4 regions of the Pelosinus sp. UFO1 genome follow, and region 4 is predicted to be linked to each of the others. Evidence: riboswitches for the same ligand, from Rfam matches in the RefSeq annotation. Region 4 holds a riboswitch; each other region holds the start of a gene.
The links. Region 4 has a riboswitch for cyclic di-GMP ahead of UFO1_RS23205 (methyl-accepting chemotaxis protein). Riboswitches for the same ligand answer to the same signal wherever they lie in the genome.
Positions count from the first base shown of each region.

Region 1: another riboswitch for cyclic di-GMP. It lies ahead of UFO1_RS03975 (methyl-accepting chemotaxis protein); the one in region 4 lies ahead of UFO1_RS23205 (methyl-accepting chemotaxis protein).
Region 2: another riboswitch for cyclic di-GMP. It lies ahead of UFO1_RS24845 (matrixin family metalloprotease); the one in region 4 lies ahead of UFO1_RS23205 (methyl-accepting chemotaxis protein).
Region 3: another riboswitch for cyclic di-GMP. It lies ahead of UFO1_RS08940 (porin); the one in region 4 lies ahead of UFO1_RS23205 (methyl-accepting chemotaxis protein).

Region 1 covers NZ_CP008852.1:893,942-898,164, reverse strand. The annotation lists gene UFO1_RS03980 (chemotaxis protein) at 1-873, opposite strand, end outside; gene UFO1_RS03975 (methyl-accepting chemotaxis protein) at 912-2,612, opposite strand; cyclic di-GMP riboswitch class I at 2,737-2,823, opposite strand; gene UFO1_RS03970 (GerAB/ArcD/ProY family transporter) at 3,031-4,146, opposite strand; gene UFO1_RS03965 (Ger(x)C family spore germination protein) at 4,161-4,223, opposite strand, start outside.
Region 2 covers NZ_CP008852.1:350,556-354,778, reverse strand. The annotation lists gene UFO1_RS24845 (matrixin family metalloprotease) at 1-2,229, opposite strand, end outside; cyclic di-GMP riboswitch class I at 2,340-2,428, opposite strand; gene UFO1_RS01465 (alpha/beta hydrolase-fold protein) at 3,037-4,223, opposite strand, start outside.
Region 3 covers NZ_CP008852.1:1,938,208-1,942,430, reverse strand. The annotation lists gene UFO1_RS08940 (porin) at 1-1,428, opposite strand, end outside; cyclic di-GMP riboswitch class I at 1,607-1,693, opposite strand; gene UFO1_RS24875 (hypothetical protein) at 2,435-2,644, shown strand; gene UFO1_RS08930 (YdiU family protein) at 2,810-4,223, opposite strand, start outside.
Region 4 covers NZ_CP008852.1:4,940,964-4,945,186, reverse strand. The annotation lists gene UFO1_RS23210 (sigma-54-dependent Fis family transcriptional regulator) at 1-88, shown strand, start outside; gene UFO1_RS23205 (methyl-accepting chemotaxis protein) at 167-2,188, opposite strand; cyclic di-GMP riboswitch class I at 2,332-2,417, opposite strand; gene UFO1_RS23200 (Na+/H+ antiporter NhaC family protein) at 2,588-3,925, shown strand; gene UFO1_RS23195 (RpiB/LacA/LacB family sugar-phosphate isomerase) at 4,082-4,223, opposite strand, start outside.

The sequences.
Region 1 (4,223 bases), 1.1 Mb from region 4:
TTTGGAAGCTTGACCATTAGCTCCAATCGTTTCGCCTTTGAGACGCATTTCCTCATTAATTAAAGAAGAGAAAATTAATACAGGCAATTTTTCCAGTTTTTTGTTTTCTCTAACCTTCTTTAATAAATGATGCCCATCCATTTGCGGCATTTCTATATCGGTAATCAGTATATGTACATTTTCTTCGATGGGCAATCCTCCATCTGCTAATGCCGCTAATGCATCCCAAGCATCTTTACCATTATGATAGGTTGTTATATTGATATACCCAGCTTTGTGAAGTGACTCTATCAAAAGTTCTCTCAACATTTTGGAGTCTTCAGCAATCATGATTTTCTTCGTCTTCCTGACTGCCTGCAATTCAACACTCCCTTGAGAAACATCTACCATTTTAGCATTAATTTGAGGATTAATTTCAGCAATAATTCTTTCAAAATCCAATAGAATAATCATCTTTTCCTCTAGCTTGATAATACCAACAGCCATATCAGAATCAGCAGCAGTATCAGGGACTGGTTCCATCGCAGACCATGATACCCTATGTATCCGCGAAACTTGATTTACTAAAAAACCTACAAAAAAAGTGTTTAACTCACTTATAATAATATTTTTGCTAGCTGCTTCTTGGTCTTTAACTCCTAAGCATGTCAGCAAATTAACTAGTGGCATCACCCGTCCACGCAAGGTAAAAATTCCATCCACATTAGGATGTGAATTTGGCATTGGCGTAACAGGAACCGGAGTAATCACTTCTCTTACTTTCGCAACATTAATTCCATAATGCACTTTGCCAACTATAAACTCAATAATTTCAAACTCATTTGTACCCGTCTCTAATAAGATCCCCTTTTTATCATTTGCAATTTCACTCATAAAATGCCTCCACCGAATTTTAATAATAACGGTTTCACTTATACTTTAAACTTTTGAACTACTGCATTCAGTTCCGTTGCCAGCTTAGCAAGTGAATCAGCGTTATCACCAATTTCATGCATACTGGCAGATTGCTCTTCTGTGGAAGCTGCAACGGTCTGAATACCTTCCGAGGTAGTATCTGCTACAAGCCGTATGGTTTCTACGCTAGTTACCATAGACTGTGTCCCCAAAGCAGTTTCACCAATTGCAGAAGCAATTTGCTCAATACCATCTTTTACAGTAATTAGCCTTTTCGCAATGAGTTGAAAGCCTTTTTGTGTATCGAGAGCTGAGGTTTTACATTTCACAACCTCTCCGTTCGCTCGTTCCACTGCATTTACTGACACTGCAATCTCACTTCCCATATTGGAAATGATCTCTGTGATTTCTTTTGTAGATTTTTCGCTTTGTTCAGCTAGCTTACGAACTTCTTCTGCTACGACAGCAAATCCTCGACCTGCTTCCCCTGCTCTGGCAGCTTCAATTGCTGCATTTAGGGCTAGAAGATTTGTTTGTCCAGCAAGATTGGTGATTACATCTACAATTCCTTTAATTTCCTGCGATCCTTGCGCCAATTTTTCTGTTACTATTGTAATCTCAGCCATAGAAGAGGCAACATTTTCATTTTGTTCTACAACGGCTTGTAACATGGACATACCACGATCTACTTCCGCAACAGCATTTTGTGTATTGGCATTTACCTCTGTTGCATTAGCGTTAATTTCTTCTGCACCAGCTGAAATTTTTTCAACTGCTCCTGAGATATTGATAATACTATCCGAATTTTTAGAAGCACCCGCAGCAATCTCTCCCGTACTATTAGCCACAATATCTACGGTTTCTAGGTGTCCTTCGACTGATGCACTCAACTCTTCACTGGATGCGGCCAATGTTCGAGAACTGGTGTGAAGCAATGCAACAATTTCTTTTAGGGAATTACGCATAGAATTAAGGATGTTCCCCATATCCCCAATTTCATCATTTCGACGAATTTCAATATCCTTTTCTGTAAGGTCTAGTTGCCCAATCATAGTCATTGATTTCGTTAAATATCTAAAACGCATTGCCAAATTGCGACTATACCAAATTACCACAATACAGGCCATTATAAAAATTAAGGTACTCAGTAAAATAATATTTCTACTGCTATTTTGGGCATGTGTAATCATAAGATTACTTTTATCTGTCATAGATTTTTGTTGTATCTCAGCCAGTTTTGTAAATTGATCTTCAATATCCTTTGTATGTTTGCGCCCCTCTGTAGTCAGTTGATTCAGTGTTGGATCATTGGTTTTCTTGGCAATTATCATTTTTTCAACAAGGCCTAAATATTCATTTAGTAACTTTTCAAGTTTAGCACCTTCTACAGTTGAATCTTGATTCGCGGAACTAGAATTAAATTCTTTCACTGTTTTAATCGCTTTTTTCATATCTTCCTGATATCCTTGCTCATAAGCTGCTCCATCAGGATACAGCAAGAATCCACGGAAATTAAGAAGGGCTCTAACATAATCTGTATGAGCTTCCTTAATAGACATTGTCCTAACTGCAGTATATGATACCAGCTTATTTGACTCGTCGCCTAGTGAAAGATAATTATAAATTGTATAACCAAGGGCTGATAATAATAGCATTGCAGCGATAGCAAACATACTTGTTAACTGTAAAATAATAGGCAATCTTTTTTTACTATTCATAAATAGAACACACTCCTGTTATTGTAAGTTTTTTGATTTCAACTATTGCTAAGAACAATCTTCTAAATCGATTACCTTCTTTCTTAAAATATTAAAAACTGCCATGGCAACATTGACGTTAGTCAATGGCAACCTGGCAGCCTTAAATCCTAAGATTCTTAGACCCATAGCTTTGCGTCCTTACCTTTCGATAAGTTTGCCGAAATCTAACACATTCAATTTACAAAATAGAGCTCTATGAATCCTATAATAAAACATTTGGAACATTCATGCCTCCGCCAAAAGGTATAGAATTAAAATTTTTGTGGAAATTCGTCAAAAATTAGTATAGCCTACTGCTAATTTATAAATTAGTAGTAGGCTATAAAATTTTATGTTCACAATTTCATAAATTTTATTTAATTAACATATACTGGGCTCACCCTTTATTTTGACAGTCATAGGGACTTTTTTTCTTACCTCTTTTTATATAATGTATCATTAGTGCAGTCAATGGCACTATAATTTGTAATGGTATATGAATATATAATGGTGTCCACTTCAGACCTATCACAATGTGCTCTGGATAGTTTTTAGCGATGAATATTGAAAATATTACAATTACTAAACCGAAGGGTATAGCCAAATACTTGGGATCCTTTAATTTGATAAGCTGGGATGTACCAAGCATGGCCGCGTAGGTAATAATACTTACCTTGAAGAAACCTCCTATTATCATGATAACGATAACAAATACATCTAATCTTTCCAAGAATCCTAGTTTTATAAGACGCATGGTTGAAAAAAGGGGAAAGAGGGAAGCAGATGCACCTGCTACTCCTAATGAAACTATGAACATAATCGTATTTAGGGAAAGGATTATTCCAACAAACAGGACAGCAAGCAGCGATACTTTTCTTACATTGGCTGCTTCATTGACAGATGAGTAGATCATAGTGAAGAAGATAGTCTCACCATAAGGGAAGGTAATGAGCAGCCATCCATGTTTTATGACAGATGATATGCCATTTTCAAGGACTGGTTTTAGGTTTTGCATTTTCACCACATCTGGTGTTGCATACAACAATATGAATACTAGGATAACGAAAAACATCAATATTGGTAGTGTTAATTGTGCAGCTCGTGAAATATTTTCGATCCCCGCGAACGCTCCATAAGCAAATATCACCATAATTGTGATGGAAACGATAAGTGAAGGTAATTCAGGCAATGAGACAATCAGTATAAGTTCTGAAAAATCTCTCACTATTCTCGCTGATAAATAAGTAAAATATAGAATGTATACAACACTCAGTATATATCCTATAAATTTGCCGAAAATTTTAGGCAAATATGTAACTATAGTATCATTCGGATATTTGTAATATAGATTTGTATACAGAAGTGATTCTATAATGCCTACCGGTATATAAATGAGTAATGCCAACCATGCATCCTGTTTTGCTTCAGGAGTTAAAAAAAAGAGTATAGCGCTGCCAAATAACAATAACACCATGATAGCAAACAATTGGTACGCCGATATTTTTGTTTCCACAATATAGCCTCCGATTAATATAGAGGTTTAGATATTACACCTATTCTTTGTATACTAGAATGTACTTCTACCTCTAC
Region 2 (4,223 bases), 530 kb from region 4:
TGTATCAATCCCTAATCCACCTTTTATTTTGGAAGGAGTATAGGAAGCATAATATTTTACAGTATCATTGCCGGCTCCCGCATCAATCGTATCATCACCGCCACCGCCGTCAATGACATTAGCAAGTGCATTACCTGTTAATATGTCATTGTTAGCGGTAGTAATAAGATTTTCAAAATCAGTAAACTGAGTAGTAAGATTAATAGTTAATCCAGTGGCCTGTGCACTGGCATCCAACGTATCAATACCTGCTCCACCTTTTATTTTAGTAGGGTCATAAGAAGTATAATATTTTACCGTGTCATTGCCAGCGCCTGCATCAATGGTATCAATACCAGCACCGCCATCAATTATGTCATCGCCATTACCAGATGAGATAATATCATTACCGCTGGTCCCTTTAATGACGTCATTATAATTACTGCCAATTACCTGTTGAATATTAGAAAAAGCACCATTCGTTAAGTCAATACTAACACCCGTCGCAGACGGAGCAGCCGTTAGAATATTTACTCCCGTACCACCGTCTACAAGAGCGTTGTCAGCATGGAACACAATCGTATCATTTCCATTACCGCCATAGATACTATCGGCACCCTTTCCACCATCAATATAATCGTTACCATCCCCACCAATTAAGATATTTGTTTGATCATTACCAGTTAAAGTGTCGTTGCCTGAGCCACCTGTAATGTTTTCAAAGTCTTTAAATTGGGTTGCTAAGTTAATATTGACAGCAGCAGTAAGAGCGCTAGCATCTAATGTATCTATGCCATTACCGCTCTTTACGTTAGTAGCGGTAAGCGTCGAATAATATTTGACAATATCATCGCCATCGCCAGCATTAATGATATCACTGCCACCCTTTCCATCAATAATATCATTACCTGCTCCGCCTATCAGAGTATTGACACCAATGGTACCTGTCAACACATCGTCACCTAAGCCGCCAGTTATATTTTCAAAGTCAGTAAACTGGGTAGTAAGATTAATAGTTACTCCAGTCGTCTGTGCACTGGCATCCAGTGTATCAATCCCTAATCCACCTTTTATTTTGGAAGGAGTATAGGAAGCATAATATTTTACAGTATCATTGCCGGCTCCCGCATCAATCGTATCATCACCGCCACCGCCGTCAATGACATTAGCAAGTGCATTACCTGTTACTGTGTCATTGTTAGCGGTAGTAATAAGATTTTCAAAATCAGTAAACTGAGTAGTAAGATTAATAGTTAATCCAGTGGCCTGTGCACTGGCATCCAACGTATCAATACCTGCTCCACCTTTTATTTTAGTAGGGTCATAAGAAGTATAATATTTTACCGTGTCATTGCCAGCGCCTGCATCAATGGTATCAATACCAGCACCGCCATCAATTATGTCATCGCCATTACCAGATGAGATAATATCATTACCGCTGGTCCCTTTAATGACGTCATTATAATTACTGCCAATTACTTGTTGAATATTAGAAAAAACACCATTCGTTAAGTCAATACTAACTCCCGTCGCAGACGGAGCAGCCGTTAGAATATTTACTCCCGTACCACCATCTACAAGAGCGTTGTCAGCATGGAACACAATCGTATCATTTCCATTACCGCCATAGATACTATCGGCACCCTTTCCACCATCAATATAATCGTTACCATCCCCACCAATTAAGATATTTGTTTGATCATTACCAGTTAAAGTGTCGTTGCTTGAGCCACCTGTAATGTTTTCAAAGTCTTTAAATTGGGTTGCTAAGTTAATATTGACAGCAGTAGTAAGAGCGCTAGCATCTAATGTATCTATGCCATTACCGCCCTTTACGTTAGTAGCGGTAAGCGTCGAATAATATTTGACAATATCATCGCCATCGCCAGCATTAATGATATCACTGCCACCCTTTCCATCAATAATATCATTACCTGCTCCGCCCATCAGAGTATTGACACCAATGGTACCTGTCAACACATCGTCACCTGAACCGCCAGTTATATTTTCAAAGTCAGTAAACTGGGTAGTAAGATTAATAGCTACTCCAGTCGTCTGGGCACTGGCATCCAACGTATCAATACCTAATCCACCTGTAATTTTAGAAGGAGTGTACGAAGTATAATACTTTACAATGTCATTTCCAGCTCCTACATTAATGGAATCATCACCGCCACCACCATCAACTACATCATCGCCTGCAGTACCAAGAAGTATGTCGTTCCCTGTTGTTCCATTGATATTTGCCATGTTTTTCTCCCCCATTTTTTCTACTAACTTACTAAAATACAACCAGCATGTACTACTTGTAAAAAACAAAAAACCAGACAGATTGTCTGGTTTAACATCATTTCTTACGAAATGGTAACCTGGCAATCATAGACTTCCTACAGTCCTTAGACCCATGGCTTTGCGCCCTCACCTTTCAGTAAGTTTGCCTAATTTTATGTGTAAAAAAAAATGTCATTTTTTGTAACATCATTACCATTATTAAACTATATTATTATTATGTTGTCAATAAAATTAAATTATAATTTAATAAACTTCATTTAGAAAATTCTTTTGTTTTAGAATCGTACTTACATACAAGTACTGATTTTCTTATTTGTAAAACTTTTGAATCAATTAAATCATATTTTATTGGTACAGGCTGAAGTCATGAGGATTTACAGTGAAAAAATGAGATTGCTTTTCACACGGTATGCCTTCCCCGTGATTGTTGTTATCCACCAACAACAAAATACTTTCTATTGGTGAACAACAACAAAAAAGGCTCTAGCAAGAAAGCTAGAACCCTTGATTTCATATGGTGCGCCTGGGGCGATTCGAACGCTCGACACACGGCTTAGAGTTTTTAGGCTATAGTTTTATTAAAAACAACAGGCTTTAATACATGCAAACTGCGTAAATTTCAATAGCTTTCTTCTATATAATTGCTTTCTATTCATTTCATATTATCTTGTATTGGTGGACAAAAATCTGATTGACTATTATGGCTGCTTTATGATTTTCGGAACCCCATTCTGTTATGACAATTTGTTGCGAGTTTGTTGAAATTTATTGTTTCACCTGTTTAAACAACCAGTCTCTAACACCTTCAATCGTATAGGCGTACTGCCAGGTATACCGATGGTTGCCGTTCTTGAAGACCGTATAATAGATGTTACTGCCTGCGGCAAGCATATTACTCACATCAGTTGCGAATTCCGCCGCACTGGATTCCGCAGACCAAGTTGCCTTGCTGACAGTAGCACCCTGCTTCTTCAAAGCTTCAGTGATGGAATCCATGCCTGGGTTAGCCTTGTTATCACCCTCAGATACAACGATCCATAAGTTTTTCTTTACCATTGGAGTTACCTTGTTCACATCCCACTGACAAGCAACCAATAGTGATGCTGCAAACATGTCAGGATACTTGATCTCCATAGCAATAGAAGTCATTCCTCCCATTGATTGACCAGTGTTATATAGACGGTTGGAATCTATGCTGTACTGCTTTTCTAAATCTTTTACAAGATCCACTGTGATATCCATTTGTTCAGTAGTCTGAGAAGTGTCATCAGCAATAATACTAGTATACTGTGGGGCGAGTACAAAGCATTCGTTCTTTGCTTGTTCAGATGGTTCTGCCCAGACAACAGCTCCTAAGCCCTGAGTTAATGTATTTGTAGGGTTGTTGCTAACAACACCTGCATCATGCATAAATAATACCAACGGATACTTCTTAGACGGATCGTAATTTTTTGGCACATATAGATTGTACATCAATTTTTCATTGTTGTAGTTTGGATCTGTATAAACAAGTTTCTTGAAGTCATCCACCACTAAATTAATGTCCTTACTGTTTGTCATCACCTTGGAATCCGCCTTGTAGGTTTGACCTCCCACAGTTGCGATGTCGCCGCTCTGTGTTACATTGACTGTCAATGGTTTGCTTTCGGCTGAATCAGTTGCTACGAAGCCTAAGGTTGGACCACCGTTGCCAGGGGGCCGATTCCCCCCCTGAGAAGCACCCTGCTCGGCATTGCCATTTTGGCCGTTACCAGCTCCATTGGCATCATTGCTTGCTCCATTGCCACCACCATATCCTGTATCAGGTGTAATAGTTGTATCAAGCTCAACAATGACATATTGACCGTTTACGCCCTTATATGCTTTTTCCGCCGCAGTATTGGCATATACCTTCGTAACATTCTTGTCTTCAACCGTGAAGTCTGAGGCCTTTAGCTTAGAGGTGTCTATGG
Region 3 (4,223 bases), 2.1 Mb from region 4:
TCCATAATATTCGATACCTGTAACAACATTTTCTGTCAAAGTATAGTTCATTCCTAAGCCATAGCCTTTAAATCCTTTCATAGAGCTACCTGTGCCATTCATTCCATGAGCAATATACGTGCCCTGGGGTTGATTATAATATTTGGCAAATACTCCATAGGTACCCGGCCTCCATGTTTTTAATTCTCCATAGTTAGCACTAAGCACATAACCTTTGCTATCTGTCAAAGTAGATCCCAAAGCCATGGCCCCTACACCAAAATTACTGAAATTATAATTCCCACCAAGAGTCCAGATTGTGTTTTGACTGTGATCTCCGTCATCCTTTTGGTAGTGATGAGCACCGACTTCAAGATTGTAATCAAAATCGTTATACCGCGCGGTTGCTATCAATGTTTTTTTCGTGTAATCGGTTTCGCCATAACTTACCGTGTATTTTATCGGATCTCCAAACTCAACTTTGACGCCTTTAAAATCGCTATCATAAATATTACCGTCCGCCATAAGGTAACCGAACGAACCTGCTGTCACTATCGATTCACCGCTTTTTCCCGCCACATATAGATGTGAAAGCTTGAAGTCATTATTATAATTTACTACATTCTTTTGACCTTCTAGCATACCATAAGCACGCCAATCCTGATTCACTGCACTATTAAAACCAATACGGGCACGAATTCCAGATGAATCCCGATCTAATTGCCCAGGACCACTATTCAATGCGTAATGATAACGAATTTCTCCATCAATCTTTACTTTGTTATCCAACTGATTGCTCCGGTCACCTATATGACTCAATTCATCTACAAGGCCTGTATACGTTTCCGGTGAGATATAATTTGTATTACTACTTTTTGTTTTTTCCTTAGTTACTGTATTATTTAACTGAACCACTGTTTTTGGCTCAATATCAGCATTATTCCTAAGCATTGTTTTCGGATCAACATAGTCATTATTTAGTGTAAGCATTGTGTTTTTATCAGTAGTGAGTTTGTCTGGATTCGTTATAATTCTCGTTGTCATTTGCGCAATTTCATACGCAAAATCAGCTTTGGCTTTTTCAATATCTAGGTTTTGGTCACCAATTATTTTTGTTGTGATTTGTGCCATTTTATATGCGAATTCATTTCTTTGGTTGTTAGGTAAAATCGGCATTATTTTTGCTGTTACCTTAGCAGTTGAATACGCAAATTCAACTTTAAAGTTCTCGACATTTGTGGTTGGGGTAGATAATATTTTCCCTGTAATTTGTGCCATTTCATAGGCAAATTCAGCTTTGAATTTTTCTGTATTTCCTGGAATTACAAGTTTATTGTCACCCTCGATTTTCATTTCATTTGAAGCATATACCACGTTTCCCCCGGGCTCATTTATTGGTATAACGACTATCGTTGCAACCGAAAACAGTAATATAAAAACCTTTTTCACTTAAAAAACTCACCGCCCTGATAAGATGTATTTTCATAGTCGCGTCTGGTTGTCCCATTACATACGTTTCATTCACCTGAAAGCTTGCTGCAACACTTATACAGGTTAATTCCTCTCGATGGAAAATTGGCAACAAACATCAATTTTTGCACAAAAAAATGCCAGGTTGCATTTCAAGAAATGCAACCTGGCAATCATAGACTTAATCGTCCTTAGACCCATAGCTTTGCGTCCCTTCTTTTCAGAAGGTTTGCCAATTATATACTTTTTAGTTAATTTTCGCTCAATATTGTTAAATTCCTGCATAATTATGGTATATTGTTAAATATTTAAGATACATAACATCTATTATCATAATTCATCTTTCTATTTTTCAAAACATTCCATTATCGATTTCAATAAAATTCCTCTAGAAGCATTTCAAAAGGTTAAATGTAAATACTTTACATTTAACCTAATTACTGGTATATTTAGAATCTATTTTATTTTTAGAGGAGACTTTTATAATGGATTTAACAACTACGTGTACTTTATTATCCAATGCTTCACATTATTTCCCTTGGATTGTACTAATTATAATCGCCTATGAGTTAGTAATATTTGATTAATCAAGATATTTTAAGCAGTAAACTAAAAACACTACATGGCTCGTTAACCCTTGTAGTGTCTGAGATGAGAACGGCATTTTAAAATTTTTGGTCAAAAAAAGATAATAATTTCTTTAAGCACGATCCGAATGAGTTAGCCAAAAAATACACAAAGCAGCTACCAGAGTTAAAATAACCCCTACTTCAAACACATCAGGCCCATCGAACCACATTTCTCCCCCTCCCATAACTATATATGTTTTTGAAAAGCCTTACTATATACATACTTTATTTATCATTTTTTATAACACAATCTTCAAAATAAAAAACACCGTGCTACCAATAGGTACGACGTATATCCAATACCAATTGCATAGCTCGATCACTATGCGTAAATAATATGGTCAGGAGGTGATCATATGACACAACAACAAGCTAGTAACTCGCAACAAGCCAGTAACTCGCAACAAGCCAGTAACTCGCAACAAGCTAGTAACTCGCAACAAGCCAGTAACTCGCAACAAGCCAGTAACTCGCAACAACAACGATCAACCAAAGACAAACAACAGGATATAAAAAATGCTGCCTATATTGCTAGTATAGATCAGCCCAATCACCCAAATACCTAAAGTAAAAAACGGTAACTACTATAATATGTTTTATAGCGGCCTCTGGAGACGTTTTAAAAGCAGTGCCGCTTTGCAAGGTAAAAAGACCACTACCAGTCAAATGACCAGTAGTGGCTTTTTTGAATTCCTATATGGTACTCTCTACATCCTCCCTTTGCTTCTATGTCAGGTACCGCAAAAAGTTCGGTAAGGACGGGTTGATAGCGCTGGCAGTGTAGAGTAATCAGCCTGTTCGGGGGAGTGTGCGTAAGGACATGAAAGAACATCAAGAAGCCGCTCCATTACACTGTATTCTCCTTGCACCGCGGCTTCTAGTGCGGCTTCTACCCGGTGATTACGTGGGATTATCGTAGGATTGCTATTTTGCATCAACTGATGCGAAGAGGCTTCCGCTTCCTGCTGCCTGCCTAGCCTCGCCTGCCACAACTCATGCCATTGAGCAAATTCTGTGGTGCCAAACAGTTCCATATTGGGCCGCATATCAAAAGTTAATGCGCGGAAGGTGTTGGTATAGTCCGCACGATACTTCTTCATCATACCGAGAAGGTCTTCAATAAGATTTTTATCCTGTTCTTCTTCATTAAATATTCCCAGTTTTGCTCTCATTCCCGCAAGCCAATTAGATTGATACAACTCAGTAAAATCTGAAATTGCATCCTGGGCTAGCTTGACAGCCTGCTCCTGATTGTCATGCAACAATGGCAATAGGGTTTCAGCAAATCGCGCGAGATTCCATCCAGCAATATGCGGCTGATTGCCATAAGCATAGCGACCTTGTAAATCAATAGAACTGAATACCGTTGCTGGGTCATAGATATCCATGAAGGCACAAGGACCATAATCTATAGTTTCGCCACTAAGGGTCATGTTGTCGGTATTCATCACCCCGTGAATAAAGCCAACCAGTTGCCATTTGGCAATCAATACGGCCTGCCGTTTGATCACTTCTTGAAGCAAAGAAAAATAGCGGTTCGGAGCAATGTCAACGTTTGGAAAATGTCGTTGCAATGTATAATCAGCTAGGATCCGGAGTTCCTCAATAGTGCCCCAGTTTGAAGCATACTGAAAGGTGCCGACGCGCAGATGACTAGCAGCCACACGGGTCAGAATTGCACCAGGCTGGTAGGTTTCGCGGATTAAGGTCTCACCTGTTGTCACCACCGCTAGGCTGCGAGTGGTAGGAATACCAAGACCATGCATTGCTTCGCTGATGATGTATTCGCGCAGCATTGGCCCAAGTGCCGCTCGACCGTCGCCCCGGCGGGAATATGGCGTTCTTCCTGAACCCTTGAGCTGAATATCAACCCGCTGACCTAGAGGATTAATCTGCTCGCCAAGCAGCAGAGCCCGCCCATCCCCTAACAAAGCAAAATTTCCGAATTGATGCCCCGCGTAAGCTTGAGCCAGAGGCGAAGCACCTTCTGGAATCTGGTTGCCAGCAAATACCGCTATGCCATCTTCACTTTGCAGTGCCTCGGCATTCAACCCCAGTGACGTAGCTAACGGATAATTGAGAATAACCAATTGCGGTGAGCGTACAGCGGTTGGGTTTAGTCTAGTAAAAAACATATCCGGCAAA
Region 4 (4,223 bases):
CCAAACAGCTAGATCCTTAGGTATGGATCGAAGTACACTTTATCGCAAACTAAAAAACTATAGAATCGAAGTCAAGAAAACCTACTAGGGAAAATAGCATTTTCTTTTAGATAGTCAAAAGCCGCTTAAAACGTATCGTTTTAAGCGGCTTTTTAACGAGAGATATTTATACTTTAAATTGGGCTATAATCGATCGAAGTTCTTCAGACATTTTGGCTAAGGCTTCACTGGAAGCGGCGATCTCTTCCATCGAAGCAGACTGTTCCTCAGTTGATGCCGAAACAGTTTGCGTATATCCTGCTGTCGCGCCGCTTATTCTGTCGATTTCCTTAATTGAGGAAACAATTTGCTCACTACCACCTGCTACCTGTTGAATGGCAGCAGAGATATCCCGAATTTGATCAGAAACTTGCTCTATTAAATTCAAGATTTCGCCGAAGGCCTTGCCTGCTGTATGAACTACTTCTGAACCTCGCTTGACTTCTTTTGTTCCTTCAGACATCACATTAACCGCTATTTCTGTATCCCCTTGAATTTCACCAATGAGTACTGCAATATGCTTTGCTGCGTCCTCGGATTGTTCAGCTAGTTTACGAACTTCTTCCGCTACCACAGCAAACCCTCTGCCCTGCTCGCCAGCACGTGCTGCTTCGATAGCGGCATTTAATGCAAGGAGATTTGTTTGACCGGCAATTCCAGCAATCGTATCAACAATTTGGCCGATTTCTTTGGAACGGTCGCCAAGTTTTTCAACAACCTGGGCTGAATTTGTTACTGTTTTTTCGATATTTTCCATCTGTTTGGTAGTATCTTCGATTGCCTTACCACCACTTCGGGCAGCAAGCGCGGTCTTTTCGGCAGTTGCTGCTACATTTTCAGAATGAGCAGCTACCTGCTGTATACTAGCAGACATTTTCTCAACAACATCCGTTGCAGCATCGACTGCTTGCATTTGGGAAGCACTGCCTGAAGCTACTTCCGTTATCGTTTCAGCTACTTGATTGGCAGCTATAGAAGATTGTTCTGCACTTGCCGTAAGTTCCTCGGAAGATGCTGCTACCTGCTCTGCTGAGGTAGCAATTTGTTGAACCAAACTGCGTATTTTTTTCACCATACTATCAAAATAAATCCCCATTGCTTCTAACTCGTCCTTGCCCGCGACACTCTGCGTTGTCGCCCCACCAATAACAGCCACTTGAGAAGTTAAGTCACCTTCTGCCATTTTTTCAATCGCTTGATTCAATCGTATAATCGGTTTCGTTAAACGCCTTGAAATTAGAATACCAAAACCACAAGCAGCAATAAGAATCAAGCCAATTGTAATAAGGGAGGACCTTAGAAACGGTGTTAATTTTACAAAAATCTCTTTTTCTGGGGCATTAATCCCTAAACTCCAGTGAGTTCCGGGAATAGGAGCGTAAGCTACATACTTTGTAATGCCCCCATCTACGTAATTACCAGTTCCAGTTTCCCCATTTACCATTTTATTCATTACCGTTTTAAGCTGATTATTTCCATCAGGATCCTTTAGTATATTGGTCTTCATGACTTGTTCTTTATCAGGATGTATAATGATTAATCCATCACCTTGAATGACATAGGCATAACCACTTTGTGCAACCTTAATTTCATTAACACGTGAAATGAGAGCATCAATAGGGACTGTACCGCCGAGAGCACCTATAATCTGGTTGTTCTTTTTGATCGGAGCAACAACAGATACTACCATTTTGCCATCCGCCTTAGAAATAATAGGATCGGTAGTTACCACTTTGCCAGTTGACATGACCTGTTTAAAATAGTCACGATCAGCGATATTCGTTCTATCACCCGATGTATGAATGGATTGCCCCTTAGCATCTACAAGCCAAAACCGTGAATAAATCGGATTGCGCTTGATCTCTTCTTTTAAGTAAGCAAGTGCGCCCGCCGTATCTCCATTAACAACACTTTGGTTCGTTGCCAATATTGAAACTTCGATTTCTCGAGTGCCTTTCCACGTTCCAATGTCTTCAGCATAGGCATTTGCTCGGTGGACAAGATCCTCCTCAACATCTGAAACTAATATGCTTTTTGCATTATAGAAATTACATACTCCTAGAATACTTAATGTAAGTAATAACCCAATCACTAAAACAGCTGTAACCTTTACCTGAATACTTTTTCCCATCCATTTAAGCAAATTCATAAAAAATTCTCCTCCAACTTCATTTTTCACTACTTGCCCAAATTGCCAGCTAGCCACCCTGAAGGCCTACCTATCTCCCAACAAAAATAGCACCTGCCCAAGGCAAGTGCTAATTAACTTATCATAATTAATATTTATGATTCACTAGCAACCTGGCAATCATAGACAACTTGTCTTTAGACCCATAGCTTTGCGTCCCAATTTTTCAATTGGTTTGCCAAAATTTTCTTTTTAATATTGTTCATTGTACACCCAATAGCCAAATTCGTCAAATAGTGCCAAAATGCAACGTTAAGAGTCATTTTTCAGCCTTGACTTGGAGTGCACATACACTATAAGATTTGAAGTGTCTTAGTATCTAATCAATCTTATTAAATAATTATGGAAGAAGTGATGACTTTGGACACTATAATCGTCTTTATTCTTTTTTTTATTTCTCTGCTTTTTAGCATTTATCATGATATTTCCATTATTTACTCTCTGCTTTTAGGGCTTATCTGCTTCTCTTTACTCTCGTTACGTCGAGGTTATACTGTAACAAATTTACTTCACATGATGATGATCGGCTCAAAAAAGTCCCTTATTGTCATCAAGATTTTTGTCCTGATCGGCGCAATAACAGCTGTTTGGCGAGCCAGTGGAACGATCTCCTTTATAGTGTATTATGCAATTGCCTTTGTCAGTGCAAAGTACTTCATACTATCCGCCTTTTTACTCTGCTGCCTAGTATCCTTTTTACTCGGAACCTCTTTTGGCACCGTGGGAACCATTGGTGTAGTACTTATGGTACTAGCCAAAGGGGGTAATGTTGATATCAATATGACGGCAGGTGCCATCATCGCAGGAGCCTATTTTGGTGATCGCTGCTCCCCTATGTCTTCGAGTGCTAATCTTATAGCGTCTTTGACAGATACCAAGCTGTATATAAATATAAATAATATGATGAAAACTTCGATCCTGCCATTTATCTTTTCAATTATAGGATATACCTACTTATCAAATGCGAATCCTCTGTCCTTTTATAACACGCAAATGACAGACGAGATATTGAAATCTTTTGATATAGGCATAATTACCTTATTTCCCGCTGCCATTATACTCCTGTTAGCAGCCTTTCGGATTGATGTAAAATTATCAATGGGTATCAGCATACTTTCTGGTATCCTGATTGGCGTTTATGTTCAACACATATCCATTTCACAAATGGCAACATACATTATGACAGGCTACACCATGGAACAGGGCGGCTTCTTTGCCAATATCATTCAGGGTGGCGGCCTATATTCTATGCTGAAAGTTGCTCTAATTGTTTTAATTTCCTCTTCCTACTCCGGCATTTTTGAGGGAACTGGTTTATTACAGCCAATTGAACTTTTCTTCGAGCGACTTAGCGAAAAAATCAGTGTCTATCCTACTACAATACTATCCAGCATCGCTACCGCTGCTTTTAGCTGCAACCAAACATTGGCAGTCATGCTCACCCATCAATTTGCCTATAAAATCTATGAGAAAAAACAACGTACCAAGTACCAATTGGCCCTCGACATGGAAAATACGGTCATCGTACTCTCCGCTATCATCCCCTGGAATATTGCAGGAGCTGTTCCTGCCGCTGCACTCGCAACAGATTCAGCCTTTATCCCTTATGCCTTTTATCTTTTCCTTGTACCCCTAGTTAATTTATTTTTTTCATACAAATTGAATCATTCAACCGATTCCAACACTACAAGCGAATAGGGACTCCAAGACTCTGCATCCCCCCTTATTCATCTAATTAAAAGGATGTTCAAATCTTACATACAACCCCTAGTTCAAATTACACTTCGAGTGCTTCCAAACGACAAATGCCCTAAAGTTCATTCGCTCTGAACTTTAGGGCATTTTTTTGTGCAGTTAAGCTAATACACGTTTGATATAAGCGGCAATTTCGTCATTTTTGCAATTTGCGAAGAAATACTCTTGGAATTTCTCTCCACTTACTGCACCTTTTAATAACTCTTGATCAATATTTTTTAATATCGTCAGCATATCTTGA